2 regions of the Brevundimonas faecalis genome follow, and region 2 is predicted to be linked to the other one. Evidence: riboswitches for the same ligand, from Rfam matches in the RefSeq annotation. Region 2 holds a riboswitch; the other holds the start of a gene.
The links. A riboswitch is a leader RNA that binds a small molecule or an ion and turns the genes downstream of it on or off. The one in region 2 is predicted to bind cobalamin.
Positions count from the first base shown of each region.

Region 1: linked by a shared signal. The riboswitch ahead of ABIE19_RS15615 (DUF1852 domain-containing protein) and the one ahead of ABIE19_RS11305 (TonB-dependent receptor plug domain-containing protein) in region 2 are both predicted to bind cobalamin.

Region 1 is NZ_JBEPTF010000005.1:75,935-79,140, reverse strand. Features, by position in the region: gene ABIE19_RS15620 (methionine synthase) at 1-628, opposite strand, end outside; gene ABIE19_RS15615 (DUF1852 domain-containing protein) at 658-1,644, opposite strand; cobalamin riboswitch at 1,753-1,968, opposite strand; gene ABIE19_RS15610 (hypothetical protein) at 2,442-3,206, shown strand, end outside.
Region 2 is NZ_JBEPTF010000003.1:81,207-84,412, reverse strand. Features, by position in the region: gene ABIE19_RS11305 (TonB-dependent receptor plug domain-containing protein) at 1-1,777, opposite strand, end outside; cobalamin riboswitch at 1,911-2,121, opposite strand; gene cobU (bifunctional adenosylcobinamide kinase/adenosylcobinamide-phosphate guanylyltransferase) at 2,160-2,684, shown strand; gene ABIE19_RS11295 (TetR/AcrR family transcriptional regulator) at 2,737-3,206, shown strand, end outside.

The DNA.
Region 1 (3,206 bases), on a different contig from region 2:
CGGCGGTCTCGCACTTCAGCCCCTCGGCCGCCTTCTCCAGCGTCGCCACGCCCCAGTCGTTGACCTCGTCGAAGAAGACGTTGAAGGCAGGCTCGTCGAACTGGATGATGTCGACGCCGGCGGCCTCCAGTTCCCTGGCTTCTTCGTTCAGGATCCTGGCGAACTCCCAGGCCAGTTTCTCGCGGCTGCCGTAGTGGTCGTCGTAGAGGGTGTCGATCATCGTCATCGGCCCCGGCAGGGCCCATTTGATCGGCTGATCGGTCTGCTGGCGCAGGAATTTCGCGTCCTCGACGAAGACCGACTTCAGTCGGCTGACCGCGCCCACGACCACCGGCACGCTGGCGTCATAGCGATTGCGGATGCGCATGGTCTTGCGCTGCTCGAAATCGACGCCGTCCAGATGCTCGATGAAGGTAGTGACGAAATGCTGGCGGGTCTGTTCGCCGTCGCTGACGATGTCGATGCCGGCGCGGCGCTGATCGTCCAGCGATAGACGCAGGGCGTCCCGCTTCGCCTCGATCAACGCCTCCCCTTCCAGTTTCCAGGGCGACCAGAGGGTCTCGGGTTCGGCCAACCAGACGGGTTTGGGTAGGCTGCCGGCGGTCGAGGTGGGCAACAGGGTTTTCATTTTCGGTGACTTCAGCAATTCGGGACTGATCAGGCGGCGAAGTTAGCGGACCATTGGTCCAGCAGGGCGCGATGCGGCTCGATGAAGCGCTCCTCGACGAACCGGCCCTGTTCGACGGCCAGTCGACTGCGTTCCTCGCGGTCGTAGACGATCCGGGTCAGCGAATAGTCCTGGTACTTCAGGCTGGGCTGATACTCTTCCGAAGCCGGGGAGTTGGCGTTGTAAATCTCGGGACGGTAGATCTTCTGAAAGGTCTCCATGGTGCTGATCGTGCTGACCAGCTCCAGGTCGGTGTAGTCTGCCGTCAGATCGCCCACGTGGTAGAAGGCGAAGGGCGCCACGCTGCCCTGGGGCATGAAGTAGCGGACCTTCATTCCCATCTTCGCGAAATACTCGTCGGTCGGCGAGAATGCGTCGTTCCCGTATTCCAAGCCCAGGACGGCGTGCTCCTCGCCGGTGCGGTGATAGGTCTTGTTGCTCGACACGCTCAGACAGATGACCGGCGGCTTGCCGAAATTGGCGCGATAGGCGGCCGAGTTCAGGAAATGCCTGAACAGCTTGCCGTGCAGATCGCCGAAATCCGCCGGTGCAAAGGCGCCGGGATTGGCCTTCATGTGCGCCGGCAGGACCACGCTGAAGTCGTAGTCGCGAACGTAGGAGGAGAAGTTGTTCCCGACGATCCCGTCGGTCCGCTCGCCGGTCTGCTGATCGACAATCGTCGTCTGAAGGATTTCGATCAGCGGAAAGCTGTCCGTCCCTTCACCCGGAGCCAGGCTCATCTCGACGGAGACGATCTGGAGTTCGACCGCGTAGCGATCGCCTTTCGGATTGCCCCAATGCGCCAGGGAGTTGAACCGGTTGTCGATCATCCTCAGGGTGTTGCGCAGGTTCTCCTGACGGCTCTCGCCCCTGGCCAGGTTGGCGAAGTTGGTCGTGATCCGCGTGTTCTCGGCGGGAACGTAATTCTCGTCGAGCGGGGTGCGCTTGATGCTGAAGGTGAATTCGCTGCTCGCCATGGTCTCTGCCGTTGATGCTGTGGCGAGACAGCGGACAGGGACGCGCGACCGCTCGCGCGGAATCGTCCCGTCGCGGCGCTCATGCGACCTGACCGGACACCCCGCCGGAGGACGTTATCTGTCGAGGCAGGTCTCCTGGCTCACGGGTCATCGCCTCCGGTCCGGCCTTCCCGGAGGCGAACCCCCAGTGACACGAAATGGACCTTCAGCTCGCCGCTCACAGTTGCGGGGGCAGCGCCGGCATCGACCGAGGTCTCACCGGCTTCCCTCTTAGCTCCGCGCAGTCCGAGGACCGCGCGCAGAACCACGACGGCGTGAACATGACACGCCCGCCGCCAGAGTCAATCGCGATATAAAGATATCCTTATATGATTATGCGATTGCCTTGGCCGCATCCGCTTCTCGCCACGACGGAATAACCGCCTGGGTCAGCGCCTGAATGCGATCGGGGTCATAGGTCGGGATGGACATCAGATGCCCACGGCGGGTGTTGGCGAAACCTGTTGCGGGTAGGGATTTCCGCACCTTGCTTACAACGGTCGTCACGAAGACAACGCTCTATCCTCGCTCCCCGGGCAGAACCCTATGTCATCGAGGTCACAGAGCACCCGCAAAGAAATTGCTTCGCGTACGGAGGAGCAACACTTTTTGCATTCTCGCTGGAAGCCTGATCCACCTCGATTGCCTTGGCTGAGACCGTGGCCGAAAGTTATTCCTAAACTTGGGCTTGAAATTCCCGATGCAGTCTTGAGGGGGCAAATTTCTGAAAGTCGCCCCGGATATCGGGAAGATCGTAGATGGTCGGAATCATCACCGGGGCGCGTCTGGGAACTCATCAGGCGTCAGGCTTCGTTCTTGGAGCGAACGGCCAACTCGGCCAGTCAACTTTGGGGCGTGCAGGCGAGAGCCTTCTGGTCAACGCTGCGACCGGCAACCTCTACATCGAGAACCGCGACGAATTCTTTCAGGCTCTGGTAGCGGACGGAGCGACCCATCGCGCCTACAATAGCCTAGGCGTACTGGACGGCGACAATGGCGACGGTTGGCGTATGACCGTCCGCCAGATCCACGGCCATACAGGAACCATCAATACGGTGGGCGCCTATCTGTTCCGGACCGACTGGGACGGGTCGGTCGTGCGCTATGACTGGGATGCATCGGCGGCCGCCTATGTCTCGAAGGAGGGCGCGGGCGCCTACGACAAGATCACCTATGAGAGCTCCAACTGGGTCTGGCGAGACGGCGATACCGGCGTCCGTGAAGTCTACCTCGCGTCCGAGAATTACAGGGTCGGCTCGACCTGGACGCGGGATAATCAGAATCTTCTCTACGTCTATACTGGAGGAAAGCTAACCCAGATTTCTTCGCCCTATGCGAAGACGAACTTGGCGTGGTCAGGTAACAATCTCACCCAGATTTCAACCGTCTATTTTAACGCTTCCTCAGGCTCGAACCGGACGGCGACTAGAACCCGATACACCTACGATGACCAGAATCGTTTGACTTCAGTCATCGTCGACCTGACCCCCGACGACAACGTCATCGTCGATGGCAACGTCTAT
Region 2 (3,206 bases):
CGTTGTTGAAGGTCTCGCCGACATAGCGCACGGCCACGCCCGTCTTCAGACCGAAGGCCCAGGCATAGTCCGCAGCGAGGTTGGCCATGTGCTCAGGACGACGGGTCAGACGCTTGCCGTCCGTGGCGCCCGAAGCGCTCTTGGCGTCGGTCCAGGTATAGTTGGCGCTGACGTTCAGGCGGTCCGTCACATCCAGGCGGCCGATCAACTCGACGCCCTGCGCCTCAGTCTTCTGGACATTGCGGTAGTAGCCCCAGCGTCCCACGCCGTTGACGGTGCACAGCGGATCGGTCGACGGCGTCGAGCAACCGTTGTAGCGGATTTCATTGTCGGCCTGGCGGTTGAAATAGGTCGCCGAGACGACGGCGCGGTCGAACAGGCGCTGCTCGACGCCGATCTCCCAGCTGTCGAACTCTTCCGGCTGCAGCGTCAGATTCCCGTATTCGCTGTAGAGTTCATACAGGCCCGGCGCCCGGAAGCCCTGACCCCAGCTGGCGCGCAGGACGGTGTCGCCGTCGTTCAGTGCCCAGGCTGCAGCCACCTGGCCCAACAGGTTGTCGCCGTATTGAGCGTGATCGTCGTAGCGCAGGCCGCCGGTCAAGGTCAGACCGTCCAGCACCGTCCACTGAACCTGGGCGTATGCGCTGTCGAGGTCCGCCTGACCGCGCGCGAAGGCCGGATTCAGGTTGAAGCTCGACGGCGAACGCGTACGCATTTCCGAACGCTCGCTCTCGATGCCGAAGGTCGTGTTCAGCGCCTCGGTGACGGCGAACGTGCCCTGGTATTCCCAACGACGGTTCTCGCCTGCCGCGTCAAAGGTCAGCGGTTGCACCAGGGTCGCAGGATTGAAGTTCCGGCGGTTCGTGTCTGTGTAGGCATAGCCGATCCGGTTACGAAAACGCCCGTCCAGCAGGTCGAAATTCAGCCCCGCGTAGGCGACCAATTCCTTGGTCTTGCCGTACTCGCGGCTATCGCCGTTAAAAGCGTCGAAGTCGTTCTGGCCGTTCGACCAGACCGAACGCAGGTCCAACGAGACGGCGTCCGTGATCTTCAGGTTCAGGCGGCCCGACAGGCCCGTGTTGGTGTAGCCGTCGTCTTCCTTGCCGGCGGCGAAGGCGGAAAAGCCGTCGGTGTCGTAGCGGCTGGCGGCCAGGCGCCAGCTCAGGCGCTCATTAGCGCCGCCGATCCCGCCACGGAAATAGGTCGTGCCGCGCGAACCGGCTTCAGCAGTCAGTCCGCCCTGCAGCGCCTCGGTGGGCTCTGCGGTGACGATATTGACCACCCCGCCGATGGCCTGGCTGCCCCAGAGGGTCGATTGGGCGCCGCGCAAGATTTCGATACGCGAGGTGTCGCCGATCAGCAGGTTGCCGAAGTTGAAGCCGCCCTGGGTCGAGGAGGGATCGTTCAGCTTGACCCCGTCGATCAGGACGACGGTGTGCTGGCTCTCGGCGCCGCGAATATTGACGCCGGTCGTCGTGCCGACGCCGCCGTTGCGGGTGAAGCTGACGCCCGGCGTCTGGGCCAGGAGTTCGGCCACCGCCGGGGTCTGGCGCGCCTCGATGGCGGCCTGGGTCAGGACGGTGACGGAGGCGCCGACGCGCTCGATCGGCTGGGCCGAGCGGTTGGCGGTGACGATGACGTCCTCGACGGCGACAGCGCCGGCGCGACCCGCCACGTCAGGCGCGGCGGCCTGTTGGTCGGCGGTTTCTGCGGCCAGGGCGGGTGCGGCGCTCAGAAGGCTGGCGGCGGCCAGGGCGGCGAATGCGGTCCGGTTCATTCCGGCTCTCCATATGACGGCGCCGCGCCGAGCCGGCCTTTGCTCCGAGGAACAAGGACGGCCGCTGACGCGGCTGGGTTTACGACTGTCGTCACACGAGTTGCCTCGACCGCTCGGCACATCCCGACCGCGCGGAGAACGACGGCGACAGGCAGGTCTCCTGGCTCACGGATCAACGCCGATGCGCGTCGCCTTCCCAGAGGTCGCTTTCAGGCCGTGGCCTTCCTGACCGCCAGTGGCGTATGACGCGCGGGCTAGCCGCTTACAGTTGCGGGAACAGCCGGAGCTTCAAACTCCGTTCCCTTTCAATCCCCTTTCGGGGAACCTGACGCGAGCGTGGCGATAGGACCACGCGGCCCTCAGGTCAACCGGAGACAAAGCCATGCCCGTGACCCTGGTTCTCGGCGGCGCCCGTTCGGGCAAGAGCGCCCATGCCCAGAGGCAGGCCGAAACCGCCGCCGCAGAAGCCGGCCGGGCGCCGCTGATGATCGCCACGGCCCAGGCCTTCGACGAGGAGATGCGCGATCGCATCGATCGCCATCGCGCCGAGCGCGGCGAAGGCTGGCGCACCTTGGAAGCGCCGCTGGAACTGGCCGCCGCCGTGCGCGGCCTGAACGCGGACGACGTGGCCGTGGTCGACTGCCTGACCCTGTGGCTCAGCAACCAGATGTTGAACGCGCGCGACCTTCCCGCCGCCATGGATGAACTGACGCGGGCCCTGACCGACTGCCCCGCTCGTCTCTGGGTCGTCAGCAACGAGGTCGGTTGGTCCCTGGTGCCCGACAATCCTCTGGGCCGCCGCTTTCGCGACGAGGCAGGACGCCTGAACCAACGCGTGGCCGCTGTCGCCGATTCCGCCTGCCTGATCGTCGCAGGCCTGCGCCTGCCGCTGGAAAGGACCGACTGAGCGACTGCGACGCCTCGACATCTCACGCCAAGACAGCCATGCAGGCGGTCGCATGACGACGACAATCGCCGCCTCCCGATCGATAGACGCCGACCGCATCGTGGCGGCCGCCATGGCCCTGGTTGCAGAGGTCGGCCTGGGCGGCTTGACGATGCGCGACCTGGCGCAGTCGGTGGGCAAGAGCACCACGGTCATCGTCAACCTGTTCGGCGCCAAGGCCGGCCTGATCGAAGCCATGGCCGGCGCCGCCTATGAACAGGACGAGGCCTATCATCAGGCCTTCTTCGCCCAAGCGGATTCGCTTGAGTTGAGCCGGGACGGCCTTCTGGCCCTGTGCGGGCGCTATCTGCGCGAGCGCGCCATGCCGTCGGCCGGTTTCGTTCGCATGTGGGAAGAACTGCTGGTCAGCCACGCCCCAGACCCCTTCCTGCCGCCGCTGATGGCGCGATGGGAGGCCATGCGCGCCCAATCCTGGACCCGCCTGTTGTCTCGAACACCCGATTTCGCCGCTTTCGGCGCGCC